3 regions of the Candidatus Enterococcus mansonii genome follow, and region 3 is predicted to be linked to each of the others. Evidence: predicted binding sites of a transcription regulator. Region 3 holds the regulator's gene; each other region holds the start of a gene.

Region 1 (10,719 bases), 560 kb from region 3:
CATTCATTCTAATCAATGCAGCCAACTCTGCTCTAGCATGTTCTCTATGAACCTCTAATGTTGTTAGCTCTTTTTTTACATCTGATGCAAAAGACACTACTTACTACCTCCTTTCTTAATTTTTCATCGTTTAATACCTTGCGCCAAAAACAATCCGAAATAGTTCATCTACTACTTTATCGCCATCGTGGAAAACACCACCATCGCGCAACTTTAAAAAGTCCGTAGAAATCACTCGACACCCTTCATCCCGCAAGGTTTGAAAATCATGTTCTACTTGAACTAAATATTCGTCATACACTTCAGGATCCATATAGCCTTCTGGTACTTTTTCAGTATTAACTAACACAGTATCAACAAACTTACTTTTTAGATGTTCGTGTAAAACACAAACATGATCAGCGTCTGTGAAATGCTCGGTTTCCCCTTTTTGGGTCATAATATTACAAATATAGACAACTTCTCCTCTTGCCTTGATAATAGCATCACCGATTTCACTAATCACTAAATTAGGTAAGATACTCGTAAACATACTTCCTGGTCCTAAAACAATCATATCCGCTTCTTCGATAGCCTTAACAACTTTTCTCGCAGCTTTAGGTTGTTCATCATCATTTGTATTCGTTACAAAAACATGATCAATCGTTTTACGATCAAGTGCAATACTGGATTCTCCAACCGCAACTGTTCCATCTTTAAAAACAGCATGCAACGTCAATGGTCTTTCTGACGAAGGATAAATATGTCCGTCGACATGCATCATTTTTGACAACAATTGGATCGCTTCATATGTGCTGCCACGCATCTCAGAAACTGCCGCAATAATCAAGTTACCGATGGCGTGATTGGCAAAATATTTATCCGATTGATCAAATCGATATTGAAAAATATCTTCATAGAGTTGTGGCATATCTGATAAAGCAACCAACACATTTCTCAAATCACCTGGTGGCGTCATATTCATAGACTCTCGAATCTCACCACTACTTCCTCCATCATCGGCAACTGTCACAACTGCCGTAATATCAGCACTTTGGTTACGCAAGCTTTTTAATATAACTGGCAAACCAGTCCCACCACCAACAACAACAATTTTAGGTTTCCGGATACGGTAAGTCTTCATTTTCATGACCGATTCACCGTCTCTTTACGTTTTCCTTTATCCCGATGAGTGATATTCACATGGTATTCTTGTCCAAGTTCTTTTCCTACCCGTTCTGTCAATGCAACAGAGCGGTGCTGCCCACCAGTACAGCCAATAGCAATTGTCACACTAGATTTCCCTTCTTTTTCATAACCAGGCAGTACATTTTTCAGTAAATCAATAAAGCGCGTGTAAAACGCTTCTGTCTCAGGAAAGCTCATTACATAATCGTAAACAGAAGCATCCTGACCTGTCAAAGGCCGCAACTCTGGAATATAATGTGGATTTGGTAAGAAGCGAACATCCATAACAATATCCGCATCGATTGGTAGACCATATTTAAACCCAAAAGAAATCAATTCAATCCGAAATTCATGCGTATCTCTAGATTTAAATTGTTCATTGATTGTTTCTCTTAGTTGTCTCGGTGACAATTCTGTTGTATCAATAACAACTTGAGCATCTCCTTTGATTTCTTCCAGAATAGCCCGTTCTTTTCTAATGCCTTCTGTAATCAACCCATCCATTGCTAAAGGATGCGCTCGTCTGGTTTCTTTGTAACGAGAAACCAATTCCTCATCTGTCGCATCTAAAAACATAATCGTTGTATCAATCAATTTCGTATTTTCCAATTCCACTAACATATCTTGTATTTCTCTGAAGAATGTACGAGAACGTAGATCAATGACTAGAGCGATTTTCGTTACTTTCCCAGATTCTTTGATTAACTCCCAAAACTTGGGAATCAAGCTTGGCGGCATATTATCAATACAAAAATAGCCCATATCTTCAAAACTTTGAATAGCGACAGTCTTACCTGCTCCGCTCATTCCAGTGATTATAACTAATTGTAGGTTATCAACCATATTTTTCCACTCCCTTAAGAACATTTTATTAATTATAACATTCCGGGCGTATCAAAGAAAGCTTTTCATTTCACTCTGTTGAGTTTCTAACAAATAATGAAATAATTTTAAAAAAATAGATAAAAAAATGGCTGAAACATAACTCTGCGAGTCATATCCCAACCATATGAAAAATCAATAAACGATGGAAATAAAAGCAACTACTACGCTTTACTTCGATCACATTGTTGTAAATCACAAAGAACAAGATAATGCGATAATAATCATAGAAAGAGTCTGGAAAACACGGCGCTTCCTGTACAATCTAAGTGCTAAAGTACTAAACTTTGAAGGCTTCGGAACTAAGGAGTTCAACGCTTTTGCTCCAACCTTAATTGATTTTTAAGCATCTTCAATAACATTCAAATAATCTAAATTCAAAACAGGCTCATCTTCATTGATAAATGGACGATCAGTAGGATGGCATTTAACGACTCTCACTTGGACATCGTCCTCTTTTTTAGAAATGGCTTCTCCTACAAAAAACCATGAAAAATTTGATCCGTGACAAACATAATGCGCACCAATCTTAACTTCTCTCTTTTCCATGAAAATCATCCTTTCATACTTTTTTCATACGTATAGAATATCATGATTTTACTAAAATTATCATTCAACTTGCGTGTATATCCTTTCTTATTTTGACTAATTTTAGATTAAAGTGATTAAAAAACAAATGTTCTGGTTCTTATTATCATTTTTCTCTCATTTTAATTTATTTAAAACCAATAAAACATAGAAAATATTAATAATTATATAAATATAATTATTACAAAAAAGACAACTTCCATATAACTATAGAAGTTGTCTTTTTCTTTTTTGAACGGATCATTTATAGAAGGAAAGATATATACCAATTAAGTTGAACAATATACCTTTCTGAAAGTGATTTTACTTCAAATAACCCGATAAATCAATAGCATTATTTGTTTAAAGAACAACCTTTATTTTTTCTTTAAACTCTCCATTTGTTCTATCCCAATGGAGTAGACCAATTTACAAGACTCGTTTCAAATACTTACCTGTATAACTTTTCTCCACTTTAGCGATTTTTTCTGGTGTGCCCGTTGCAACGATTGTTCCGCCGCCATCTCCACCTTCAGGACCTAAATCGATCACATAGTCAGCGGATTTAATTACGTCTAAGTTATGCTCAATAACCAGTACCGTATTTCCTGATTCCACTAAACGTTCTAACACAAGTAACAAACGAGCAATATCATCTGTATGAAGCCCAGTAGTTGGTTCATCCAATATATAGAAGTTTTTACCATTAGAGTTTTTATGAAGTTCGCTGGCAAGTTTCATTCGTTGCGCTTCTCCTCCTGATAAAGTGGTCGCCGGCTGGCCTAAAGTGACATACCCCAGACCAACATCCACGATTGTTTGCAACTTACGATGAATTTTTGGAATATGTTTAAAAAAGTCTACTGCATCTTCAACAGTTAAATCTAAAATATCAGAAATATTCTTACCTTTGTAATGAACTTCTAGTGTTTCAGAATTGTATCGTTTTCCATGACAAACTTCACACGGAACATAAACGTCAGGTAAAAAGTGCATTTCAATCTTAATGATCCCATCGCCGCGACAAGCTTCACACCGACCACCTTTAACATTAAAACTAAACCGACCTTTTTTATAGCCACGTACTTTTGCTTCGTTCGTTTTGGCAAATAAATCACGAATATCATCAAATACACTAGTATACGTGGCCGGATTGCTTCGCGGCGTACGGCCGATTGGACTTTGATCAATATCAATAACTTTTTCAATGTGTTCATAGCCAGTAATACTTTTATGTTTTCCTGGTTTATTAGAATTACGATTGAGTTTTTGCGCCAAAGCTTTTTTCAAAATCTGATTAACCAATGTACTTTTCCCAGAACCAGAAACACCTGTTACAGCAACAAACTCACCTAATGGAAACTTCACTGTCACGTTTTTCAGATTATTTTCTGTCGCACCAGTCACTTTGATTTCTTTCCCATTTCCTTTGCGACGTTCCTTAGGTACAGGTATCACTTTTTTTCCAGATAGATACTGACCAGTTAATGAGTTAGGATTCTTTGCGACCTCATCTGGTGTCCCAGAAGCAACAATTTCTCCACCTAAATGTCCCGCACCAGGTCCAACATCAATCAGATAATCTGACGCTCGCATCGTATCTTCATCATGTTCAACCACGATCAGTGTATTACCTAAATCTCGCATTTTCTTTAAAGATTCAATCAAGCGGTCATTATCCCGCTGATGTAAGCCGATCGATGGTTCATCTAAAATATACAAAACACCTGATAGGTTTGATCCAATTTGGGTAGCTAACCTAATCCGTTGTGCTTCACCACCAGACAAAGTTCCAGCTGCTCGACTTAGTGTTAAATAATCCAGTCCAACATTTTTTAAAAAGTTCAATCGGTCTTCGACTTCTTTTAAGATTGGTTTAGCAATTATTTGTTCTTGTTCAGATAATTTAACCGTTTCAAAAAATTGAACCGCATTTTTAATGGCAAGCTCACTTACTTGACCAATATTCGTATTATCGATTTTGACTGACAAAGCTTGAGGATTCAAACGGTACCCTTTACAGGTTTGACAGGTTAATTCAGTCATGTACAAACGCATTTGTTCACGTGTAAAGTCGCTATTGGTTTCGTGGTAACGACGTTTAATGTTAGTTAAAACACCTTCAAATGGAACTTCTACATCACGAATACCGCCAAAATCATTTTCATAATGGAAGTGGAATACTTCACCATCTGAGCCATTTAAAATAATCTCTTGATGCTCTTCAGGCAACTCACTAAACGGCGTATCCATATCAATATTAAAACTGTCTGCCGCTTGTTCTAGCATTTGAGGATAATATTGAGAGCTAATCGGATTCCACGGTGCGATTGCTCCTTCACGCAACGTTTTAGTTGGATCTGGAATGACTAAATCACGATCAACTTCTAGTTTTATACCTAAGCCATCACAATCAGGACAGGCGCCAAATGGGGCATTAAAAGAAAACAATCTTGGTTCTAATTCTCCAACAGTAAATCCACAATACGGACAAGCATAGTGCTCACTAAAAAGCATCTCTTCTCCGTCAATCACATCAACTAACGCATATCCATCAGCCAAACGTAATGCCGCTTCAAATGAATCAAATAAACGAGAACGGATTCCTTCTTTAACAACAATTCTATCAATAACGATCGCAATATCATGTTTTTTGTTTTTTTCAAGTTCAGGTGCTTCACTAACATCATAGGTTTCACCATTAACACGCATACGAACGTAACCTTCACGTTGAATCATTTCAAAGATTTTTTTATGCTGGCCTTTTTTCTTCACAATTACAGGAGCTAACACTTGGATTTTGGTTTTTTCTGGCAGTTCTAATACTTTGTCTACCATTTGTTCAACGGATTGACTAGTGATTTCAGTGCCATCGTTAGGACAGATTGGATGACCAACGCGAGCAAATAACAGTCTTAGATAATCGTTAATTTCTGTTACTGTTCCAACTGTTGATCGCGGATTTTTACTTGTTGTTTTTTGATCGATTGAAATCGCTGGACTCAATCCATCGATACTGTCGACATCTGGTTTGTCCATTTGCCCTAAAAACTGTCTAGCATACGCCGAAAGACTTTCCACATAACGACGTTGTCCTTCAGCGTACAATGTATCAAAGGCTAGGGAGCTTTTCCCTGAACCAGATAATCCAGTCACTACAACCATTTTGTCACGAGGAATCGTAACATCAATGTTTTTTAAATTATGAGCGCGTGCGCCATGAATGACGATTTTATCATTTGCCATTACTTCTCTCCTTTTGCTTGTTGATCCGACCTTCAATTCTTAGTGCTTTAGCACTTGAAGAATATTAAGATCGAAACTAACCTTACTTCTATCAAATATCAAAGCTATTTTTTAATCCGCTGCTTTCAATTCCAGAATCGTATCTCTTAATGTTGCTGCGGTTTCAAAATCTAATGCCTTAGCCGCATCTTTCATCTCTTTTTCTAGTTTCATCAATAAATCAGCTTTTTCTTGACGAGTTAGTTCGTGATAAGATTTATCGATTTTAAATGGTTCTCCTTTTTCGTCCGTCTTGGTAATGGAGATCAACTCACGAATTTCTTTAATAATGGTTTTCGGTACGATACCATGCTCTTCATTATATTTTTCTTGGATTGAGCGACGGCGCGCTGTTTCATCGATTGCTTTTTGCATGGAATCGGTTATTTTGTCTGCATACATGATGACTCTTCCGTCTGCGTTTCGGGCAGCTCGTCCAATTGTTTGGATCAATGAACGTTCACTTCTTAAGAAGCCTTCTTTATCTGCATCTAAAATCGCAATCAATGACACTTCAGGAACATCCAGACCTTCACGAAGTAAATTGATTCCAATTAATACATCAAACTCCCCTAATCGTAGATCACGAATAATTTCCGTACGCTCCAACGTTTTGATATCACTATGGAGATACTTCACTTTAATTCCCAATTCTTTCAAGTAATCCGTTAAATCTTCTGACATTTTCTTGGTCAGTGTTGTAATAAATACACGCTGATTTTTTTCGACACGCTCATGAATTTCACCAACTAAATCATCAATTTGTCCCATAATTGGACGAACTTCGATCAATGGATCTAACAGCCCTGTAGGACGAATAATTTGGGGAATCACTGTATCTGTTTGTTCATACTCATATGGACCTGGTGTTGCAGAAACGTAAACAACTTGATGCACATGCTTTTCAAATTCTTCTAAACGTAATGGTCTGTTGTCTAACGCACTAGGCAAACGGAAACCATAATCAACTAACATCTGTTTTCTAGCTCGGTCACCATTATACATACCGCGAACTTGAGGCATGGTTACATGGGATTCATCAATCACCAGTAAAAAATCATCTGGAAAGAAATCGATCAAGGTATATGGCGGTTCCCCTTCTGAACGACCATCCATATGGCGAGAGTAATTTTCGATACCAGATGTATACCCCATCTCTCTCATCATCTCAATATCATAATTCGTTCGTTGCTCTAAACGTTGTGCTTCTAATAGTTTATTCTCACTACGTAAAACTTTTAACCGCTCATCCAATTCTTGTTGAATCTGAGAAATGGCGTGTTCCATATGATCTTCATTGGTTACAAAGTGGGTTGCTGGAAAAATGGCCACATGTTCGGTTTCCCCGATAACTTCTCCTGTTAATGCGTCAACTTCACGAATCCGCTCAATTTCATCGCCAAAAAATTCAACTCTTAAAGCATGTTCATCTCTTGAGGCAGGAAAAATTTCAACAACATCTCCTCGCACCCGAAAACGACCGCGCTGAAAATCAATATCGTTTCGTTCAAATTGAATATTAACTAAATCGGTTAATAACTGGCTGCGATCCATTTCCATCCCAACACGAATGGAAACAACTTGTTCACTATACTCTTTTGGGTCACCTAAACCAAAAATACATGAAACAGAAGCAACTACGATTACATCATTTCTTTCTAATAATGAACTAGTCGCAGAATGTCGCAATTTATCAATTTCGTCATTGATGCTAGCATCTTTTTCTATATATGTATCACTAGAGGGAACATAGGCTTCTGGTTGATAATAGTCATAATAACTAACAAAATACTCGACCGCATTATTAGGAAAGAATTCTTTAAATTCTCCATAAAGCTGTCCAGCTAATGTTTTATTATGAGCAATGACCAATGTCGGCTTATTGACTTCTGTAATGACATTGGAAATCGTAAAAGTTTTTCCTGTTCCAGTCGCACCGAGTAAAATTTGGGCTTTTTCGCCACCTTCGACACCTTCAACTAATTTTTTGATGGCTTCTGGTTGATCTCCATCTGGCTTATATTTTGATACTAAGTCAAATGTATTGGAGGTCTCTCTTTCTATCATTTATTCTCCTCCTCTTAATTTTTACTTAAGCGAAACTTCTGTCATTATTTTACCATACCGAACATATTTTCGCTAGTTTTAGAATAAAATGCGTATACGCATTTTCAAAAAAATTATAGATTAATATTTGCTTAATTCCGACAACGTCCATGTCAGGTTTCGTTACATAAGATGTTAGAAAATCAGTTTTTTTTAACTTTATCTTAGTCAATGACTTGTGCTTTTGCCTTTTTTTACTATATAATTATCCAATATGCAAATATAGGAGGTATTTTATGAAAAGGAAACACTTTTTACTTTCATTCATTGTAATGATGGCAAGTCTACTAACATTTACACTTGGGCAGTCTGCTCAGGCTGAGGAAAAAACATATAATATAGGAACTGATTTGACTTTTGCTCCTTTTGAATTCCAAGATTCTAAGGGTGAGTATATCGGAATTGATATCGACTTACTTAAAGCGATTGCTAAAGATCAAGAATTTAAAGTCAATCAAAAACCTCTTGGCTTTGACAGTGCCATTCAAGCAGTTCAATCAAATCAAGTGGATGGTATGATTGCTGGCATGAGTATTACAGATGAACGAAAAAAATCATTCGACTTCTCTGATCCTTATTTTGATAGCGGCTTACAGATGGCTGTCAAAAAAGGCAACGACAAAATCAAAAATTATAAAGAGTTGAAAGGAAAAACAGTTGCGGCAAAAGTTGGAACAGAAAGCGCAACTTTTTTAGAAAAAAATCAAGAAAAATATGGTTACACAATTAAAAACTTCGATGATGCTACGGGTCTTTATCAGTCCCTTGAAAATGGTGAAGCCGATGCTATTTTTGATGATTATCCTGTTTTAGGCTATGCTATTACTAATGGACAAAAACTCCAATTAGTTGGAGAAAAAGAAACAGGCAGTTCTTATGGTTTTGCTGTTAAAAAAGGGCAAAATAAAGAGTTGATCGAAAAATTCAATGCTGGATTGAAAAAATTAAAAGCATCAGGTAAATATGATGAAATTATCAGTAAATACATTGCTACTGGAACAGAATCGGAATCTAAATCGGACGCTAAAATGAAAAAAATTGCTCCGAAAAAAGAGACCTATGTTATTGCCAGTGATTCCACGTTTGCTCCATTTGAATTTCAAAATGCTGATGGAAAATACGAAGGAATCGATGTTGATTTAGTGAACCGAATTGCTGAACTGCAAGATTTTAATATTGAGTTTAAATTTATTGGTTTTAGTTCAGCTGTTCAAGCAGTAGAATCCGGTCAAGCCGATGGGATGATCGCTGGAATGACGATTACAGATGAACGTGAAAAATCATTTGATTTTTCTTCCCCTTATTTCAATAGCGGGATTCAAATTGCCGTAAAAAAAGGTAACGACAAAATCAACTCTTATGAAGAGTTAAAAGGCAAAAAAGTCGGTGCTAAAATCGGAACTGAAAGTGCTGATTTTCTTGAAGCAAATAAAAATAAATATGATTATTCAATTAAGTACCTAGATACAACAGACGCTTTATACAGCGCTCTTGAAATCGGTGAAATTGATGCAATGATGGACGATTACCCAGTAATTGGTTATGGAGTCGCTCAAAAACAACCATTAGCAACACCGATTCCACGTGAAGAAGGTGGAAAATACGGTTTCGCTGTTAAGAAAGGCAAAAATCCTGAATTAGTTGAAATGTTTAATGAAGGCCTAGCTGAACTGAAACGTACTGGTGAGTATGATAAAATCATTGGAAAATATGTCAAAGATGGTTCTTCTGAAAACAAAGTTGATGAATCAACATTTGTTGGCATGATCCAAAACAACTGGAAACGACTTTTAAGCGGATTGTGGATGACGATTCAATTGACATTGATTTCATTTATTTTAGCCTTAATCGTCGGTGTGCTCTTCGGATTATTTAGCGCTTCTCCATCGAAAGCTTTACGTGTAATTTCTACTGTTTATGTTGATATTATTCGCGGGATTCCTTTAATGGTGTTAGCCTTCTTTATCTACTTCGGTTTACCAGGGATTTTAGGATTCAATATTCCAGTCTTCCTTGCAGGAATTATTACCCTTACATTGAACGCCAGTGCTTATATTTCTGAAATCGTACGTGGCGGGATTAATGCCGTACCAGTTGGTCAAATGGAAGCATCACGCAGTTTAGGTCTTTCCTATAACCGTACAATGCAAAAAATCATACTACCTCAAGCAATCAAAATTATGATTCCATCTTTCGTCAATCAATTTGTTATTTCTCTAAAAGATACAACGATTCTATCCGCGATTGGATTGATCGAGTTATTGCAAACAGGGAAAATCATTGTCGCAAGAAACTTACAAAGTACAATGGTTTACTTTGTAATTGCAATGATGTACCTAATCTTGATTACCGCTTTGACGAAATTAGCGAAAGTTTTAGAAAAGAAGGTGAAATAATATGGCTGAAAAAATTTTAGTAGAACATTTAGTAAAAACTTATGGGGAAAATACCGTTCTTAATGATATCAATGTTTCAATACAAGAAGGCGATGTTGTTTGCGTCATCGGTCCTTCTGGTTCAGGAAAAAGTACGTTTCTTCGTTGCTTGAATCAGCTTGAAGAAGCAACAAGCGGTGATATTATTATTGATGGTGCAAATCTAACCGATAAAAATACAAATATTAACAAAGTTCGTCAACATATCGGAATGGTATTCCAACACTTCAATTTGTTTCCACATTTGTCAATCATTGAAAATATTACATTGGCACCA
Region 2 (10,719 bases), 300 kb from region 3:
TGATGTAAATATCTTCTGATTTCAATCATCTTCTCCTCTTTTTGATCCAATGCCTGCAATAATTGTTCTTTAAACCTCATACCTACACACCCTTTCTACTTTTTTACTCATTTATTTTGTTTATGCATAAAAGAAGTACTATTAAATTAAAAAAGAAAATCAATCATTTTTCTCATTATAGCATTTTCCTGAACAAACAACCGTTTTTTTTACAAAAAGCAAAAAAAATTCGAGAAAAAAACAACGTGTAGCAGCTACTTTTTTCTCGGTGTTGATTCGGGCTTCAAATTGTAGAAGTTCACATACGACTTTTGACACCTGTCTCATTTTGGCCCCATCCCATTATTTCGTCTATTTTAACAATTAAAATCATTCACTTAAAAAATCATGTAGTTTATGTAAGCTCTTTCCACTATTTAATCCAACAATCAACCGAATTCGAGCCTTTGGTCCATTTAGGCCTCTTGAAAAAATAATCCCCATTTTCTTTAAATTTACGCCGCCGCCTTCATAATCATAAATGTCTTCAGCAATGCCGTTTGAACAACGGGAAACTAAAACAATTGGCAAATTGCGCGCCAACATTCTTTCTAGCGCAGGTAAGGTTTCTGGTGGCAGATTTCCTGCCCCCAGTGCTTCAATAACAATCCCATTCGTTTGATCATTATCAATTAAATCAAATAAACTGCTGTCCATACCAGCATATGCTTTAATCACATAAACTGTCCCATCCACTGATTGAATATCACACACTTCTTGCGGACAAACCTCACTAGCAAAAAAGGTTCGCTCTTTTGCAATCATACCAATCGGACCAAATGTAGGTGTCCGAAATGTCGCAACATTTGTCGTATGAGTTTTCGTGACATAACGTGCTGTATGGATTTCATCATTCATTACCACAAGGACTCCTTTGCCACGTGAATCATCTGAACAAGCCGTCCAAACTGCACTAATGAAATTGTATAGTCCATCTGTTCCGATCTCATTACTTGAGCGCATCGCCCCAGTCAAAACAACTGGTATCTGATTTTCTAATGTAATATCTAAGAAATAAGCTGTCTCTTCTAACGTGTCAGTGCCGTGAGTAATCACCACACCATCAATCTTTTCTTGGTAGGCTTTTTGTATCCGCTCTTTGAGTTCCAACATCCTCTCCAGTGTCATATGAGGTGAAGGGATGTTAAAAATCGGCTCTACGATTAAATTTACTTTCCCTTCAAATAATGCTTCTTGATCCAGTAAGGGATTCATCTGATTTGGTGCAACATTACCATCGGCTTCTTTTGACATCGAAATCGTTCCACCTGTGTGTAAAACTAAGATCGTTTTCATTTTGGTTCCTCCTATAGTTCTATTTTCCTGATTATTTAAATGATCGTTCCTTTGTAATTAGTCGATTCCATTGATTGCCAGAACTGCTTCATTAGTTGTTGAGCTTGCTCAGTAGAAGAGACTTGCTGAACTTGATTCCAATGAGGCGGAAATAAACGTCGAACAGCATTCGACGAAAAACGCTGATCTAACAAAAGAACCACTCCCTTATCTTCTGTATCTCTTATTACTCTTCCAGCGGCTTGCAGCACTTTATTCATCCCTGGAATCTGGTAGGCAAATTGAAAGCCTTGATTTTTTTCTCGATCATAATACTCTTTAATTAACTCTTGCTCATGATTCATTTGGGGTAATCCAACACCCACGATTGCTGTGCCAATCAAGCGCGTCCCTTTTAAGTCGATTCCTTCTGAAAAAATACCGCCTAATACACAAAAACCAACGAAAGTATCATCTGGCTCTGAGATAAAGTCGCGCAAAAAAGCTTCCCGCTCTGCTTCATTCATTAAGGTTGCTTGTATTTTTGTTTTAATTTGCGGATTTTTTTGCTGAAATAGCTTATAGACATTATCCATATAGGCGTAAGAAGGAAAGAAAACAACATAATTCCCTTTTTTTTGTTTGATCATTCCAGTTATACTTTCAGTAATTTTTTCATAGCTTTGCGCCCGCTCTTTGTATGTTGTTTGTATCTGATTTTCAATCAACAACAATTGGTTCTCTTTCGGAAAAGGACTGGGTATTCGGCAACGCAAACTGTCTTGAGTGCCACCTAGAATTTCTTGGTAATAATCCAAAGGCGTTAAACTTGCTGAAAATAAAATACTGGCTTTGGCCTTATCTAGTTTTTGCTCTAAAAGGTAAGAGGGATCTAAACAAAATTGCTTGATTATAATATCATAGTTTTCGCAATTTACATAGGTGCAATAATGATCATCATAACTTTCACCGATTTTAAGATAATGCATCAACTCAAAATAAACAGCTAACACTTGCTCCAATTCAACAAAGTTCTGATTTTCAGGTAACCATTCTTTTATTTTTTCGACTAAAGAATTAGCAGCTTTAACTAAAGAATCAATTGGTTCATTTTGATGCAAAAAGAGCGTTCCCTCTTGCTCACAAACTTGTTGGATTTTTGCAAATTCTTTGTCTATTTTGTTTAAGGCTCGGTTAAATTTTGTTTGGTTTTTATCGATGATTTTTTTCAGTGCTAATAGCTTGTTTCTAGATAAAGCGGCTGAATACATTTCTCTAGAGCGACCGACTAAATTGTGGACCTCATCTACTAAAAAAATGGTTTCTTTGGGCTCTGATTGATCTTCAAAAAAGCGGCGTAAATAAACAACTGGATCAAATAAATAATTATAATCGCAAATCACCAAATCACACCATAAACTAACATCCAATGATAGCTCAAAGGGGCACAATGTATGCTTTTTTGCATATCTCTCAATCACTTCTCTGGTCAGTTGATTTTCATGATTTAGTAAATCCCATAAGCCTTCGTTTAAACGATCGTAATAACCATTAGCGAAGGGACACGCTTCTGGCGTACAATTTCGTTCCGTCAAGAAACAGATTTTATCTTTCGCTGTTAGTGTAACACTTTTTAGATGCATTTCTTTTTGTTTCATTGCTTCTACAGCATCTTCGGCTACTTGACGGGTAATGGTTTTAGCCGTTAGATAAAAAACTTTTTCTGCTTGCTCCTCACCAAGTGCTTTTAAGGTAGGAAATAACGTAGAAATCGTTTTCCCAGTTCCTGTTGGCGCTTCAACAAATAATTTTTGTTCACTTAAAATTGTTTTATAAACAGCGACTGAAAGTTCTCGTTGCCCTGAACGATACGCTCCATATGGAAACGTTAAGTTCTTTAATGATTGGTTCCGAAGTTTGCGCCAACTCGTTTTAAAAATCAACCACTGCTCATAGCTTTGAGTTAACTCATCAAAAAATTGCTTTAGTTCTTCTCTTGTACATTCTTTGTCTTGTCGCGTAATTTCTTTCGTGGTTGTCTGGTAATAGGTCAACTGTAAAGTGATCGTTTCTAGGTCTTCTTGTTGACAATATATATGGCCATAGCACATTGCCTGATACCAAAACATTTCCACCTGTTCTTCTGATAATTCGGAAAATGCGGGTTCTGATGTTTTAATTTCATCAATGACTGTTCGATTATTTTCATCGAAAAAAATTCCGTCAGCTCGCCCTTCAATTATGTATGTTTGCTGATTTAATTCTATGTTGATTGCTAATTTCACTTCTTTTTGATAATTTCCACTGGCTGCTTGCTGTAATTTCCGATGAATCTTGGCACCTTCCTGAGCAGTATGCTCACTTGTATGTCTAGAATCAATACTTCCTTTACGTAAAATAAACTCAACTAATCTACGAACAGCAATTTTTTGCCTTGTTTTCATTCATGATCCCACCCATCTCTTCTATTATAGAACATACATTCGTAAAATAAAAGAGGCGAGAAAACTAAAATGTGACTAAGGAATCACTCTACGAGTCAAATCCTAGTCACATAAAAGCTAAATAAATCAGTCTACAAAAGCAACACCTTGTCTGCTCTTACAATTAGACATTTCTGAGTCAACCCTCGTTTTATCCTTTTAAGTGGCGTAATCACTATTGATTTTGACATATTCATAACTTAGATCACAGCCAATTGCTTGAAAACTTTCAGTCCCTTGTTGAAGATCGATCGTTAGATAGACATCTTCATTATTTTTGATATATTGCTCGATTAGAGGAAGATTTTGCTTCACTTCTTGATTATTCGAAAAAATTGGTAAATCACCGTATGATATATTTATTTTATCTTGATCAAATATTAAACCTTGCGTTTTTCCTAAAGCCATTATGATTCGTCCCCAATTTGGATCATGACCGAATAACGCTGTTTTTACTAAAGGTGAATTAATAACCGATTTAGCACCAAATCGAGCTTGCTCTTTACTTGTTGCTTGTTTCACAGTAACAAACATTGTCTTCGTCGCTCCTTCAGCATCTTTTACCACATCTAATGCCAACTCTTTACATAGTTGATTGAGCGCTGCTTGTATCTGCTCTTCCTTCACTTCGTAATGCCCATTCGCTAAAAACGCCACTGTATCACTTGTGCTTGTGTCTGAATCAATACTGATTGTATTAAAGGACTGGTCAACCGCTTCTTTTAACATTGGATAGATTGTTTCTTTGCTTACTTTTGCATCCGTTAAAACATAGGCCAACATCGTTGCCATATTTGGTTCGATCATTCCTGAACCTTTGACGATTCCTAACATTGTTGCCTCACCAATCTTCACTGTTCGTACTTTTGTCCGCTTATCAGTCGTCAATATAGCTTGAGCAAAGTCTTCATATTTTTTTGTTAATTTAATCGGTTGGTTGCTTAAAAAGTCTTCAATAGTCTTAATTGGTAATTGTGGTCCGATTAATCCTGTTGAAGAAGGTAAAATATTGGTTGCTTCAATGTCTAATTTTTTAGATAATTGATGCATAATCTTATACTCATTTTGTCTACCAATTTCCCCTGTAGCCACGTTAGCTATCCCACTCGTCACAACAATCGCTTGCAACTGTCCATCTTTGATATTTTCTTTTCCAATTGGAATACACTCACCGCAAAATGTATTTTTTGTAAACACAGCGGCGGCATGACAGAGTTCATCAGCCACAATTAACCCAAAGTCTTTTTTTCTTTTTTTAATCCCTACATGCCCACCATAAAATTTAAATCCCTTTGGACCATCTCCATACGCTCCCATAAACGACACCTTCTCATTTTTTATTGTTGGCAAATCATCAGTAATTTTCTAAAAGTATAAATGATATAGCAATAATAGTCAACGGTTATTTAAACACAAATAAACTTATTTAAGTATTTTTATTCATTTTAAAGCTAAAAAAATGCAAAAAAACAACATCTAAATTTCTCTAGATGTTGTTTAAAACTACTCTTAGTTATTTTTACCGAAGATACGTAAGAAAGCGATAAATAAATTGATGAAATCAAGATATAATTGTAAAGCGAAAAAGACCGCAATCCCTGTTCCTGCTTGTCCCCCTGTTTCGTTGTAAACTTGGCGGATTCTTTGATTGTCATAAGCTGTAATCCCTGCAAAAATCAAAACCATCAAGATAGAAATGAAAAACGAAACGGCACTACTACGTAGGAAAAAGAAATTGATTACCATGGCAATGATGATTCCGATCAACGCACTATACGCTGCATGTCCCATCGCTGACAAATCTTTTTTCGTAAACATTCCAACTAATGACATTGCACCAAATGTTGCTGCAGCACTGACAAACGCACTAACCACAGTTGCTTGAGCATACATCAATAATGTTGCTGAAATCGTTACTCCATTCAAGATAGAATAGACTAAGAAGCCGCTGATAGCCAAGGTTGGATTCTTCTGTGCTTTCAGACCTAGGAATAAAACTAAACCGATTTGTAAAATCCATAAACCAAAAAACAAGGGAACTGAATTCAACAATGTAACTAAAACAATTGGAAAAACATTCAAGATGAGATACGACACTAACGCACTAACACCGATTCCCATTGCTAAAAATGCATAAATTTTTGAATAAAACTTATTTATCCCAGCATTTACTACTGCTCCATTATTCATTTATATTTCCTTCTTTCTCTTCTAATTCAGCTAATGTGACTTGCGGTGGCTGAACCATTACGACCGCATCAAGAACTCGATCTTCTTCTTCATTGACTGCTTCAATCGAAATCGTCACCACATCTTTCATCTTATCAACTTTGATTACTTCAAATTGAAAGGTTAATGTTTCGTAATGAAAAACAGGTTCCACAAAGTTTACCGAAAAATTCACGACATGAGAGCCTGGTCCTGGTAAATGTTTTGAGATCGCGCTAGTGATGATTCCCATCAGCATGATCGATGGCACGATTGGTTTGCCATATTCTGTTTTTTGGGCATAATCATGTTGGATATATAAAGGATTGGCATCGTTGGTTAAGCCCAAATAAAGAAGTAAATCTTTATCTTCGATCGATTCGGTTAAAGACAGCGAATCGCCTTCCTCAATATCTTCGATGGTTTTGCCTAATTTTCTCGGTTTTCCGATATTCAAATTAGTACACCTCCACTAATGATAAGATAATTGTACCAAAATGACAGTAAAAGGCAAGCTAAAAAGAATCGGCAGAAAAAAGCATATTTCCAAAGAAGGTGCTTTTTTCTGCCTTTTTTCCAATCAAGAGACGAATATAACCTGTTAGCCACTTAATTCAGCTGTATTTTATAAAACATTTCTTGTTGTATTACTTAATAGCGTTTCATACGCTTGTTCGAATTTTTGAACATCACCAGCACCCATAAAGATCATTACAGCATGCTCATAATCCAATAATGGAGAAACATTCTCTTCTTTAATCACTTGACCGCCTTTGGTGATTTTTTGACCAAGATCTTCAATTTTCACATCGCCTTGTTGTTCTCTGGCAGAACCAAAAATATCACATAAGAAAACAGAATCCGCTAAATCTAATGCCTCGGCAAATTCATTCATCAACGCAATCGTACGTGTAAATGTGTGAGGCTGAAACACCGCAATAATTTCTTTATCAGGGTATTTTTGACGCGCACCATCAATTGTCGCAATAATTTCAGTTGGATGATGTGCATAATCGTCTACGATAATCATATCAGACACTTTTTTCTCAGTAAAACGACGTTTCACTCCTTCAAATGTCAACATTTCTTCGGCTACTTTGGTCATGTCTAATTTTTCAAAGTAAGCAACAGCAATCACACCTAAAGCGTTCATGATATTGTGCTGCCCAAAAGCTGGTAAAACAAAGTGTCCCACAAACTGGTCGTTGTGATATACATCAAAAGAAGATCCTTGGGTTGTCCGTTTGATATTTTTTGCTTGGATATCATCATCATCAGTCAATCCATAATAATAAATCGGCACATCTGCTTTTAACTGACGTAAGTATTTATCGTCACCGTACGCAAAAATTCCTTTTTTCACTTGAACAGCCATTTTTTGGAAAGCTGAGAATACATCTTCAATGCTCTTATAATAATCAGGATGGTCAAAGTCAATATTGGTCATAATCGCATAATCTGGAGAATACGCTAGAAAATGACGACGATACTCACAGGCTTCAAACGCAAAAAATTCTGCATTTGGGTCTCCATGACCTGTGCCGTCCCCAATCAAATAACTCGTTGGCGCAATTCCTGTCAATATATGAGAAAGCAAACCTGTCGTACTTGTCTTTCCATGAGAGCCTGTGACAGCAACGCTTGTATAAGGCTGAATAAAACGTCCAATAAAATCGTGATAACGAACGATTTCAGCGCCCAGTTCTTTTGCACGAACTAATTCTTCATGACTATCCGGAAAAGCATTTCCTGCGATAACAATCATGTCTTTTGTTATATTATCCTCATTGAAAGGCAAAATTTTAATGCCTGCTTTTTCTAAATCGCGTTGCGTGAAGAAGTATTCATCTACATCCGATCCTTGAACTTGATAGCCTTTTTCAAACAATACAAGTGCCAACGAACTCATCCCTGAACCCTTGATTCCAACAAAATGATGTAATTTATTTTCTTGATTGCTCATTATTATCCTCTTCTCTTAATATCTATATAAAACGTAGCTTTTTTAAACACTTTTACGATATGTGCAACTCATTATCATATAAATTTATGAAATAATCAACTAAAAATTTATGTTTCAAACAAAGGGCGGGACAGAAGTCTCCTCCTCTATCAAAGGTAGGTCCTTCTGTCCCAATCGATTATGTTTTAGCTAAAATACTTGCTATTTTCTAATTCCATACTTGAATCTTCAATAATACCGCTTAAAGGCTTATCTAAAATCCCTCGTTTTTTTTCTTGCTCAGCTTCTGCAACTTTTTGACCATACGCTGTCTGACTTTTGGCATTTTCTTTGGCAGTCTTTAACTCTTTACGTGAGCGGGGTAAGCTATGACTAAGATCTTCTTCTTTACCAAAACGCTCCATATCTGGCTTAATCTGTTGGTATTGACGTCTTGTCACAGGAATTTCAGGCGTTTCTTTAGGAATATTAAATTTTTGAACAGTAGGATCTTCATCGCCTTTCACTTGGAACGCTGCTGGTTCATCATCAAAAAGTAGATATGAACTTTGATCCTTTTTCATTGATTGTGCCAATTCTTGCTCTGTCAAAGTCGGCGCTTGTTCTTCTGGAATAACAGAAGCTGGAATGTACTTTGGAACAAAATAAGAGCGCGTCTCATAAGTAAAATCTTTTGAGAATGCTGCTTTGTTTTTATTTGGTGATTGTTGAGAACCAAAACCATAAGAATTTCTTTTAGGCAGATTGCCAAATAAATTTGTTTTTTGTTTTGGTGAACTTGGTTTATTGTGCGTCATCATATAATTAGGCAGATTAGATTTATGACGAGCTAATTCTTCCATCTGCTCTTGACTATGGGTCAAATGATGATTGTTTGTTTGAGTGGGTTGTTTTGGTAAAACAGGTTGCACTGTTATTGGATCAATTACGGGTGCACTTTGACTTGTTTGTGTCGTTGCTTTAGTCAACACAGGCTCATCTTGAAACAGTGTTCGTTTATTTTCAGAAGTTAATTTTACACCTAATTCATCATCATAAGCTGGAAAACGAAAATGTTTTCTTTTCACTTGGGTTGGGTTTTCCATTCGAGTCATTCCTTTTTTGTACTTTCTGTCAATTCTACCACAGAATAGCGTATTTCTAAACAATTTACTTTATTTTCTCATTCATTTCTTTACATTACAATAATAAACGAACATAGGGAATAATTTCAACTGCTATGTTTGATTCTTTTTCATAAAAATAGTAGTTGAACAAAGCAAAAGCTCTGATCAACTACCTTTTTAGAATCTCTATGGATAAATACGGTTCAATAGACGTGGGAATGGACTGGATTCACGAACGTGTTCAATACCAGCTAACCAAGTCACCGTACGCTCTAGTCCTAATCCAAATCCAGAGTGTGGCACAGAACCATAACGTCTTAAATCTAAATACCAAGAATACTCTTTTTCATCTAGATTATGATTGCGAATTTGTTCCACTAAGTAATCATGATCGATTGCTCGTTCGGAACCGCCAATAATTTCTCCATAGCCTTCTGGAGCGATCATATCAGCACAAATCACGACGTCATCACGAGTTGGATGTGGCTTCATGTAAAAGGCCTTAATTGCTTTTGGATAGTTTAAGATAAATACTGGTCGATCAAATGAGTTCGCGATAAATGTTTCGTGCGGTGAGCCAAAGTCATCTCCCCATTCAATATCATCAAAACCATTTTTCTTAAGCAATTCAACTGCTTCATCGTACGAAATACGAGGGAATGGCAATTGAGTATATTTTTTCAGTACTTCTCTGTCACGTCCTAAAACATCCAGTGCATAATCACAGTTATCCAAAACACTTTGAACAAGGAAAGCCACGTACTGCTCTTGCACTTCCAAACTTTCTTCTTGGTGCATGAAAGCCATTTCTGGTTCGATCATCCAAAATTCTATTAGATGACGGCGTGTTTTCGATTTTTCAGCTCTAAAAGTCGGTCCAAATGAGAACACTTTACCAAATGCCAAAGCGGCAGCTTCCATGTATAATTGTCCACTTTGAGAAAGGTATGCTTTTTGATCAAAATAATTGGTTTCAAATAAGTCTGTCGTTCCTTCAGCCGTACTAGCTGTTAAGATTGGTGGATCGATTTTAACAAAGTGGTTGTCATTAAAGAATTGGTAAGTTGCACGAATAATTTCGTTACGAATTTGCATGATGGCATGCTGACGTGATGAACGCAACCATAAATGACGGTGATCCATTAAAAAGTCTGTTCCGTGTTCTTTTGGTGTAATAGGGTATTCATGGCTTTCACCAATCACTTCAATTCCTGTGACACCAATTTCATAGCCAAACTTAGAACGGCTATCTTCTCTGATTTCACCTGTGATCCAGACAGATGTTTCTTGCGTTAAGCTTTTTGCTAACTGGAAAACTTCTTCTGGCACTTCACTTTTTACGACAATCCCTTGAAAGTAAGCAGTTCCGTCACGTAATTGTAAAAAAGCAATTTTTCCGCTTGAGCGTTTGTTGGCGATCCAAGCACCTATTTTTACTGTTTCGCCTACATGATTTTTTGAATCGATAATTTGAATTTGTTCCACAATCGTCTCTCCGTTCATTTCTTTTTTACCTATCCCGAATTAAGTGTTTTATTTTATTGATTTTTTTTCGATAAATGCTGCAATGCGTTTCACAGCTTCTTCCAGCGTCGACAAATCAGTGGCATAACTGATTCGAACATGCTCTGGCGCTCCAAAACCA
Region 3 (10,719 bases):
AAAATTAAACCTATTTTAACTTTTGAAGAGGGAAAAATCGTATTATTTGAAAAAATACGGTCAACCAAAAAAGCATTTGCTCGAGCTGAGGAAATTATTGGCAGACGAGATAAAGAAATTGATCGTCCTGTTAAGCTATATGTTATTCACGCAAATAATTTAGCTGTTGCTGAAGAAGAGAAAGAAAAACTACAAGAACAATATCCAGATGCCATTATTGAAATTGGGCATTTCGGTCCTGTTATTGGCACTCATTTAGGTGAGAAAGCAATTGGACTTTGTATTTCAGCCCAATAAATTTATTTTAAATAGGAATGAATCAAAGCTTAATCTAGTTTTGATTCATTTTTTTGATTAACAGTGAGAGGTAAATATGGAAATCCCATCTTTCATAAAGCTCAACAGAAAGAAAATAATGTGATAAAATAGCTTATAAGTCAGTTTATTTATATATATCTTGAAAAAAGAGGAAATTAATCGTCATTCTCTTTTAAAAGTAAGGTATACTTAAATAAAAAGGAGGGCGAGTGGGTGAATTTAGCTGAAGAACGATTACAAAAAGAGAAAATGAAACAAGTTCAACTACTCGCGGCATATTACCAAGTAGTTAATCGCTTACCAATTGGTGATAAGCGGGATCAAATGATCCGAGATATACTTGCTTGTAAAGATAAAATAAAAAAAATAAATCAACAGTTAACTGATCTACATAAGAAAGCTTAATCATGCATTTGTCAATAGCTGATTGAATTCAGTTTTTAGAAACAAACTTTATCAATAAAAGGAGATGCTTGTGGTTATTGATTTTTTTACGGTATTATTAACCGTTTTTGTTGTAATTATGTATGTCTATTTAATATTAGTAAGAAGAAGTATCCTGATTAAAAGCGTAAAAAAGCGCATGTTTTATATCGTTGTTTTAGGTGTAAGTTTCCTTATTTTGTTGGTTTCTTTGATTTCTGAGCAAACACTTGACCAAAAATTACGGAGTTATCTTTCGATGTTGCTTGTTTTAAGTTTTTTATTAGATGCTAAAGGGTTTGCGGAGGATCGTTTAATTCTAGGTCCTTTTGATAACAAAGGCATCATGTATCAGGATATAGATAAAATAGCACTATTGCTTAAAGACAAGGAAATTCGTTTAAACTATTTTAAAAATGGGCGAAGAGGTCCAATGATGAAGTTTTCCTTACCTTTAGAAGACTTACTAGCATTTTTGTCTAAGCGTTTGAATGAGGATGCAGAAATCAATATTTTGGTTGATGAAGAGAAATAAGTAAAAGATTTAAGTATGCCAGAATCACTCAAAGAGTTCATTTTAGAGCTATTTATTAGAGCATGCCTCAATTTAAATAATTTTTTGTGTGAATTAGTCAAATTTAGTAGGTATTTCTTCACTGATTTGCTATAATGTGTCAGAGAAATTCTGAAAGGAAGTATTAGTGTGTATAAAGATATTGAGGAACGGATTGCTGAATTGCGCGAAAAATACAAAGAGTTGCCTCCTGAAAAAAAGCTGAATGGGAACATCAAATCAAAAAAGAAACTTTATAAACTATAAAAAAATCGAATTAGTTAAATCAGATTTATTGCGCTTAGAAGCCCGTCGTGCACAATTAGAGCTTTGTGAAAAAGGGAAAGAACTAGAGCTTGTAGAAAAGAAAATAAATTGTAAGAAAGAAAAATTGTTACGTTATTTAGGTAAGCAGATAGATCAATAATTTAAGAAGGGAGATACGAGTTGGAGTTTGTTAATTTAATTATTGTTTTTGTTTTTGCAATCACCTTTTCAAATGTATTCAATCGCATTATTCCGATTATTCCTTTGCCAATAATGCAAATCATTGTCGGGATTTTAATTGGATTGACCGATATTGGACGTGAAATAACGTTTGAACCAGAAATATTCTTAGTCATGATTATTGCGCCTTTACTGTTTCGCGAAGGGCAACGAAACGACATTTCTGCAACAATGAAAAATTTTAGCGTTATTTTATTTTTGGCATTTGTCGGTGTTTTAATCACACTTGTAAGTGTAGGTTGGGCGTTACATATGATTATTCCTGCATTGCCGCTTGCGGCATGTTTTGCCTTGGGAGCTGCCTTAGGTCCTACAGATGCAGTAGCTGTTGGGTCTTTATCTGGAAAAATCCAAATACCTCCTAAAGCGATGCATATCTTAGAAGGAGAAGCATTGATCAATGATGCTTCTGGCGTTACAGCCTTTCAATTTGCGTTAGCCGCATTATTAACAGGGAGTTTTTCAGCAGCGGATGCTGGAATGACGTTAGTCGTTTCCAGCGTTGGTGGAGCCCTGGTTGGTGCTGCGCTAGTGTTAATTAAACGACAAGTAGTTTTAATATTGGAAAAAGCTTCAGCTAGGGATGTGACAGGCTATTTATTGTTAGAATTATTGTTACCGTTTTTAGCTTATATGGTTGCTGAATTGTTTCATGTCTCAGGAATTATCGCTGCAGTTGTAGCAGGTGTTATGCAGGCAGCAAGTTTTAAAAAAGTATCATTGTTTGAAGCGGAGCTGTCTAGCGTTTCTGAAAGTACTTGGAACACACTAACATTCACATTGAATGCCCTTGTTTTTCTTTTTTTAGGTATTGAGTTGTCACAAGTGTTTTCGCCTATTTGGAATAGCGAAACCTATTCTAATAGTTTTTTGATGGTCGTTGTTTTATTGCTTAGTGCAACATTATTCATTGCCCGCTTCTTCTCAATTGTTGTCATTTACAGTGTGAGAAAAGGGATCAAAAATCTCTGGAGTGCAATGAATGAAATGCTGATTTTGACATTTGCTGGTGTAAAAGGAACCGTCAGTTTGGCCACTATTTTTATTTTACCATTAACGTTGAATGGGCAAGCTTTTCCAGAACGATCGTTGTTACTCTTTATCACTGCTTGTGTGATCTTAGTCACATTAGTAGGAGGAATCGTTGTTTTACCTTTCCTAACGGAGTCAGATGAAATTGAAAGCTATAATACAGAAGGAATTTCCTTGCTTCGAGATGTAATTGAAAAGCTGAAAAGAATCAATCATGAAGATCCTCAAGTCGAAATGAATGTTGTGATCGAAAACTACCAAGATCGTATGAAGGAATTATATATTGAACAATTGCCTTCTGATCAACGTCAAGAAGTCCAAGAATTAAGAGCGTTAATCGTTTCGATTGAAAGGGACGGTTTGGAAGAAAGTTTCCGACAAAAAGAAATTGGTATTGAAGGGTATCGTTTGTATGAACGTTTGATTTCTAGAATGGAACGATCAATTGCAAGACAATTACTGTCAATTATCGGTTTTTGGTTGTTATTTGCTCGACAAATCATCGCTTTTTTTGTCCATCCTAAGATTGTTTTTGCAAGAAAAGATGAAGAAAATCGTAGAGAGTTTCGAAAAGAAGAACTAGAAAATGTACGACAGGTATTTTTACAGAATACAGAAGTTATTCTAAAAAGTTTGGATAATTTAAAAGGTGTTTATGATGATGAAATCATCCGTTTCTTTATTGATGGACGATTACAATTTGCTCAACGCCTAGAAGATGGAACATTTATAGATTCTTTTATTGTTCGTTCTCAATCGAATTATGTGAAAGAGCTATTGATTGGTTACCAAGAAGAGCGTAAAGCCATTGATGAATATGAAATTGCTGAAAAGATATCTTCTTTAGAAGCGAATGAATATCGTAAAAATGTGAATCTATTAGAATCGTATTCAATCAATGACGTTTCTAACACTATTCCATTTAAGGAATTAAGCAAAAAAATAAAAAAGGAAGCTAGTGAGGAGAACTAGCTTCTTTTTTTCAGGTTTTTTTGATACAATAAGCAGGATGAAAAGGGCGTGAGTAGATGAAAGAATTAAAAGTAAATGAATTAACTAAAACGTATGGCGAGAAAACTTTGTTTGATCAGATTTCTTTTCATATTCATGATAAAGATCGCATTGGATTAATCGGCACTAACGGAACAGGTAAAACAAGTTTATTATCTATCCTAGCAGGGAAAGATAGTGGGGATGGAGATGGAGCGTCTGTATTACAACCAAATGAGTACCAAATTGGGTATCTTTCTCAAGACCAAGAATTTGATCCAGAGCTGACAGTAGTTGAAGCTGTTTTTCAAGGTGAGACACCTATTATTCAAGCAGTAAAAAATTATGAACTAGCATTGCTGGCTTTGGCAAATGATGGGAACAGCGAACAAGCGCAAAAACAATATACACAAGCGGAAGAACGAATGAATCGAGAAGACGCATGGACAGCAGATACAGATGCTAAAATTATTCTGCAAAAATTGGGTATCGAAACACTGCATAAAAAAATTGGTGAGTTATCTGGCGGCCAAAAAAAGCGGGTTAGTTTGGCGCAAGTACTAATTGAATCTCCAGACTTGCTATTGTTAGATGAACCGACAAATCATCTGGATTATGAAGCGATAAATTGGCTTGAAAGTTTTTTGAATAGTTATCGCGGTGCAATTTTAATGGTCACCCATGATCGCTATTTTTTAGACCGCGTAACTAATCGGATTTTTGAATTGTCTTTTGGAAAATTGTATGAGTATAAAGGAAATTACGAAGCGTATATCTTGGCAAAAGCAGAACGCGAAAGAGTCGAGCTGGAACAAGAAGATAAACGTAAGCAGTTATACAAACAAGAGCTAGAATGGATGCGTGCAGGCGTTAAAGCTCGTGGAACAAAACAACAAGCCAGACAAGACCGTTTCCAAGACTTGAAAGAAAATCTGCATCAAGTCAATCAAAAAAGTCAGCTTGAAATCGACGTGGCCACACAAAGATTAGGGAAAAAGGTTTTAGAAATCAAAAATGGACATTTTCAAATTGAAACGAAAACGATTTTAAATGAATTCAATTTACTTATTCAAGCGAAAGACCGAATAGGTATTACAGGTAAAAATGGCGCTGGAAAATCTACATTATTGAATATATTGGCGGGACGTTTACAATTAGATAGTGGAATATATTCTATAGGCGAAACTGTCCGACTTGCTTATTATACACAGCAAAACGAGGCAATGGACCCAAACCAGCGAATGATTGCTTATCTGCAGGAAGCTGCAGAACAAGTACAGCGGACAGATGGAACTAACATTAGCGTAGCTGAGTTGCTGGAACGTTTTCTTTTTCCCCGTTTTATGCATGGTACGGTGATTGGTAAACTATCTGGAGGCGAAAAACGACGATTGTACTTGCTAAAATTATTAATTAGTCAGCCGAATGTGTTATTATTGGACGAGCCGACAAATGACCTAGATATTGATACATTGACTATATTAGAAGATTACATTCAGACTTTTAAAGGCGCTGTGATTGCCGTTTCTCATGACCGTTATTTTTTGGATAAAACAATGGAGAAGTTACTTGTTTTCAAAGGAAATGGACAAATCACAACCTATTTTGGCTCAATGAGTGATTATTTGATGGAACAAAAAGAACAACTAAAGCAAACAATCAAAGCTGATACAAAGCCGATAAAAGTTGTTGAGAAAAAAGAAAAAGTGAAATTGACTTATATGGAACAAAAAGAATGGGAGACCATTGAGTCAGAGATTGGTGAGCTTGAGGAAAAAGTTGAAGAACTTACAGAGGAAATGAATCATCAAGGAGACGATTTTACCAAATTACAAGAATTACAATCCGAATTAAATCATGTAGAGCAAATCTTGGAAGAAAAAATGGAACGCTGGGAATATTTAAGTGAATTTGTAGAAAACTAGGAGGCAATAATAGATGGAAGAAGCTTACTTGGCATTAGGTCGTACTATTTTAGAAAAAGGTCACTTGAAAGGAGATCGTACGGGGACTGGAACTCGAAGTATTTTTGGTCACCAAATGCGTTTTGATCTATCAAAAGGATTTCCTTTACTAACAACAAAAAGAGTTCCCTTTGGCTTAATCAAAAGCGAGTTGCTATGGTTTTTAAAAGGCGATACAAATATTCGTTATCTTTTACAGCATAATAACCATATCTGGGATGAATGGGCTTTTGAACGGTATATAAAAAGTGACGATTATCAAGGACCTGATATGACAGATTTTGGACATCGAGTATTGACAGATGAACTCTTTAAGGAACAATATGAAAAAGAACATGAAACATTTTGTGAAAAGATTTTGATTGACGAATCATTTGCAGCAAAACACGGTGAATTAGGTAATATCTATGGTGCACAATGGCGTCATTGGGAAACAAAAGACGGCAGCTTCATTGATCAGTTAAAAAATGTGATTAAAATGATTAAACAAACACCTGATTCTCGTCGTTTGATTGTTTCGGCATGGAATCCAGAAGATGTGCCGTCCATGGCCTTGCCGCCTTGTCATACAATGTTTCAATTTTACGTCAATGATGGGAAACTGAGTTGCCAGTTGTACCAACGCAGCGGTGATGTGTTTTTAGGTGTTCCATTTAATATTGCCAGCTACGCCTTATTAACACACTTAATTGCTCATGAAACAGGCTTAGAGGTGGGAGACTTTGTTCATACGTTAGGAGACGCTCATCTTTACAACAATCATATTGATCAGATGAACGAACAGTTGACTAGAGAGATCCGCTCATTTCCAACGCTAAAATTAAATCTAGAGAAACAATCTGTTTTTGATTTTGAAATGGAAGACATTATTATTGAAGGGTATGATCCTCATCCTGCAATCAAGGCGCCAATTGCCGTTTAATTTGAAAGGAGCACTCCAATGCTAGCAGCCATATGGGCGCAAGATGAACAAGGGACAATTGGTAAAGATAATCAATTACCTTGGCATCTGCCAAATGATTTAAAGTTTTTTAAACAGATGACTGAAAATAACACGATTGTTATGGGGAGAAAAACGTTTGAAGGGATGGGGGCAAGCCCCCTACCTAATCGTCAAACGATTGTTCTCACGAGCGATCCAAGTTATCAAGCGAATGGCGTAAAAGTTTTTCACACAGTTGATGAGGTAGTGAAGTATGCAGAAGCCTTTTCCGGAATTACTTTTATCGCAGGTGGGTCAGCTGTTTACGAGGAATTTTTACCTTATTGTGATGTCTTATATCGTACAGTTATTTTCTATACGTTTGAAGGAGATACACAATTTCCTGAGGTTTCTTGGGATGAGTGGACGATGATCAACCTCAGTGAGGGAGAGCGTGACGAAAAAAATCAATATCCTTATCAGTTTGAAACTTATCAAAGAAAAGTTGCGATTGAATAAAAATTTGGAAAAACAAAAAACATACCAGAATAGTATGTTTTTTTGTTTATTTAAATATGATTGCGGTATAAGCCAACAACTTTCCCTAAAATACTTACATTTTCTAATATAATTGGTTCTAAAGCATCATTTTCTGGTTGTAAGCGAATATGATCAAACTCTTTAAAGAATCGCTTGCAAGTAGCTTCATCCTCGTCGGTCATAGCGATAACGATATCTCCATTTAGAGCGGAAGCTTGTTTACGAACAATCACCTGGTCACCATCAAGGATGCCGGCGTTGATCATACTTTCACCTCTAATCGTTAACATAAACAATGTATTTTCTTCTGATTTTAAATCGGGTGGAAGTGGGAAAAAGTCAGAAGCTTCCTCAACTGCTAAAATCGGTTCTCCAGCTGTAACCACTCCTAACATAGGAATCACTGTCGGTTGGACACCGATTCGTTCAAGACCTTCTGGGGTAAGCTCGATGGCTCTTGGTTTAGTAGGGTCACGTAAAATCAATCCTTTTTTCTCTAAACGTGCTAAATGTCCATGAACAGTGGAGGTAGAGGAAAGATCTACTGCTTTTCCAATTTCCCGAACAGTGGGGGGATAGCCTTTAAGTTCAACTTGCTCATATATATATTTTAGTACTTCAATTTGTCTTGTGTCTGTACGTTTCACCAAAACCCGCACCTTCTTTCGCTTTATATTTCTAGTGTACCATAATCCTACTTTGAAATCAAACAAGCGTTCGTGTTTTTTTAAAATGTCATTTTTTACAGAAATAAAAGAGTGGAGGAAGGTGTATTTCGGTTGGAAAGCTTGGATATTCTTTGTTTTTAGTTGGAATATAGTTGTTTTTTTCGTGTTCATCTTATAAGATAAGACTTGGAAGTAAACTTGTACAATTTTACAAGTTCATTTTGCTTTTAAACATAGGGAGGATAAGTATGTTATCATCAGAAAAAATGAATCGCATCAATGAACTAGCTAAAAAAGCGAAGGAAAAGCAATTGACAGAAAAAGAAAAAGAAGAACAAAAAGTCCTTCGTCAGGAATATTTAGCTGCTTTTAGAGGTGGAATGCGTCATCATATTGAAGGAATGAAAGTTGTTGACCCTAAAGGAAATGATGTAACTCCAGAAAAATTGAAAAAGATTCAAAAAGCAAAAGGTTTGCATAACAGAAAATAATTTTGGTTTTTTTTACTAAAAGTAATTGCTTTCATAAACGAAATAAGCTAAAATATAGTTAATAAAGGTAAAAAAAACCTAAATAGGAGATGATTTTTTTGTTCGACAACACTGATCAGTTAGGCGTCAACACGATTCGCACATTAAGTATCGAAGCAGTTCAAAAAGCAAACTCAGGTCACCCAGGCTTACCAATGGGTGCTGCCCCAATGGCTTATGCACTATGGACAAAACACTTAAAAGTAAATCCTAAAACATCAACAAATTGGGTCGATAGAGACCGTTTTATTCTTTCAGCGGGACATGGGTCAGCAATGCTATACAGCTTGCTTCACTTAGCCGGCTATGGTGTAACAATGGATGATCTGAAAAGTTTCCGTCAATGGGACAGCAAAACTCCTGGGCATCCAGAAGTGCATCATACAGATGGTGTTGAAGCAACTACAGGGCCTTTAGGTCAAGGGATTGCGATGGCTGTTGGTATGGCGATGGCAGAAGCGCATACAGCGGCTGTCTACAATCGTGATAGTTTCCCTGTCATTGATCACTACACGTATGCATTATGTGGAGATGGTGACTTGATGGAAGGTGTTTCTCAAGAAGCTAGTTCAATGGCTGGACATATGAAATTAGGCAAACTGATTGTGTTATACGATTCAAATGACATCTCTTTGGATGGACCGACATCAAAAGCCTTTACTGAAAATGTAGGTGCTCGCTATGAAGCATACGGTTGGCAACATATTTTAGTAAAAGATGGCAATGATTTAGAAGAAATTTCTAGAGCAATTGAAGCTGCAAAAGCTGAATCTGATAAACCAACATTGATTGAAGTCAAAACAGTCATTGGTTATGGTGCACCGAAAGAAGGAACATCTTCTGTTCATGGCGCGCCAATCGGAGCAGAAGGAATTACTGCTGCAAAAGCTGTTTATGGTTGGGATTATCCAGATTTCACAGTTCCAGAAGAAGTTGCTGCTCGCTTCAAGGAAACAATGGTCGACGAAGGCGGCAAAGCTGAAGATAAATGGAATGAAATGTTTGAAAACTATACAAAACAGCATCCTGAATTAGCAAAACAATTTCAGCAAGCTTTCGCTGATGAGCTTCCTGAAAATTGGGATAGCGAGTTGCCAACATATGAGGTAGGATCAAGTGCGGCTAGCCGTGTTACAAGTAAAGAAACGATTCAAGCGATTTCGAAAGCTGTTCCAAGTTTCTGGGGTGGTTCTGCCGATTTATCAGCATCTAATAACACAATGGTTGCAGCAGAAAAAGATTTTGAACCTGGACAATATGAAGGGCGCAATATTTGGTTCGGTGTTCGTGAATTTGCAATGGCAGCTGCAATGAATGGGATTCAATTACATGGTGGTAGTCGTGTGTACGGCGGAACATTCTTTGTTTTTACCGATTATTTACGTCCGGCAGTTCGTCTAGCTGCTATTCAACATACGCCAGTAACTTACGTACTAACACATGATTCTGTAGCTGTTGGAGAAGATGGTCCAACACATGAACCTGTAGAACAACTAGCAAGCATTCGCTGTATGCCTGGTGTACAAGTGTTACGTCCAGCAGATGGTAATGAAACTGTTGCTGCTTGGAAAATTGCGATGACAACAAAAGATGCCCCAACAGTTTTAGTTCTAAGTCGACAAAACTTACCAGTAATTGAAGGGACTAAAGAAAAAGCAGATGAGTTTGTTCAAAAAGGTGCGTATGTAATTTCTCCGCAACAAGGTGGGAAGCCTGAAGGGATTTTAATTGCAACTGGCTCAGAAGTCAACTTAGCCATCGAAGCTCAAAAAGCACTTGCTGAACAAGGTAAAGACGTTTCTGTTGTTTCAATGCCAAGTTTTGATTTATTTGAAAAACAAACAGCTGACTATAAAGAATCTGTTTTACCATCAGAAATAACAAAACGAGTAGCAATTGAGGCAGCATCACCATTTGGATGGGAACGTTATGTAGGCACAGCAGGTACAACTGTAACAATTAATCACTTTGGTGCTTCTGCACCTGGCGATTTAGTATTGAACGAATTCGGTTTTACAACTGAAAACGTTGTTTCAAAATATAACAGTTTGTAAACTAAAAAAGGACGGCTAAAAGCTGTCCTTTTTTTTAATTTTATCTGTTTCTTATAATATTAGGTTTTTAAGAAATAAATGTAATGAAATTGAAATAATAGAAAAATTTAACAATAAAATGAAAGATTTTTTAATAAAAAAGCTGTGATTGTGTTTTTGTATTGAAAAATCAATGAATAACCTACAGTATGTCAAAACATTAAAACAAAATTTCAGTA

Evidence for each region. Region 3 encodes LexA, which represses DNA repair genes until DNA is damaged. Its sites were predicted from a motif close to CNAACANNTGTTNG; they were not measured.
Region 1: the regulator LexA is predicted to act here: its motif matches at 8,027-8,040, upstream of uvrB (excinuclease ABC subunit UvrB).
Region 2: the regulator LexA is predicted to act here: its motif matches at 3,787-3,800, upstream of A5880_RS01855 (ATP-dependent DNA helicase).

The regions. Positions count from the first base shown of each region.
Region 1 is NZ_NGLE02000001.1:649,739-660,457, forward strand. It holds gene whiA (DNA-binding protein WhiA) at 1-97, opposite strand, end outside; gene A5880_RS03085 (gluconeogenesis factor YvcK family protein) at 131-1,129, opposite strand; gene rapZ (RNase adapter RapZ) at 1,126-2,010, opposite strand; gene A5880_RS03095 (hypothetical protein) at 2,392-2,598, opposite strand; gene uvrA (excinuclease ABC subunit UvrA) at 3,046-5,862, opposite strand; gene uvrB (excinuclease ABC subunit UvrB) at 5,974-7,968, opposite strand; gene A5880_RS03110 (amino acid ABC transporter substrate-binding protein/permease) at 8,244-10,403, shown strand; gene A5880_RS03115 (amino acid ABC transporter ATP-binding protein) at 10,405-10,719, shown strand, end outside.
Region 2 is NZ_NGLE02000001.1:386,402-397,120, forward strand. It holds gene A5880_RS01845 (amidohydrolase) at 1-80, opposite strand, end outside; gene A5880_RS01850 (asparaginase) at 370-1,335, opposite strand; gene A5880_RS01855 (ATP-dependent DNA helicase) at 1,371-3,758, opposite strand; gene argJ (bifunctional glutamate N-acetyltransferase/amino-acid acetyltransferase ArgJ) at 3,957-5,114, opposite strand; gene A5880_RS01865 (Bax inhibitor-1/YccA family protein) at 5,307-5,987, opposite strand; gene A5880_RS01870 (MaoC family dehydratase) at 5,980-6,462, opposite strand; gene murC (UDP-N-acetylmuramate--L-alanine ligase) at 6,631-7,968, opposite strand; gene A5880_RS01880 (hypothetical protein) at 8,154-9,062, opposite strand; gene asnS (asparagine--tRNA ligase) at 9,261-10,559, opposite strand; gene A5880_RS01890 (pyridoxal phosphate-dependent aminotransferase) at 10,608-10,719, opposite strand, start outside.
Region 3 is NZ_NGLE02000001.1:87,076-97,794, reverse strand. It holds gene A5880_RS00405 (DegV family protein) at 1-297, shown strand, start outside; gene A5880_RS00400 (hypothetical protein) at 532-723, shown strand; gene A5880_RS00395 (hypothetical protein) at 794-1,276, shown strand; gene A5880_RS00390 (hypothetical protein) at 1,521-1,721, shown strand; gene A5880_RS00385 (cation:proton antiporter) at 1,742-3,805, shown strand; gene A5880_RS00380 (ABC-F family ATP-binding cassette domain-containing protein) at 3,862-5,748, shown strand; gene A5880_RS00375 (thymidylate synthase) at 5,762-6,709, shown strand; gene A5880_RS00370 (dihydrofolate reductase) at 6,728-7,228, shown strand; gene lexA (transcriptional repressor LexA) at 7,279-7,899, opposite strand; gene A5880_RS00360 (DUF896 family protein) at 8,166-8,408, shown strand; gene tkt (transketolase) at 8,507-10,501, shown strand.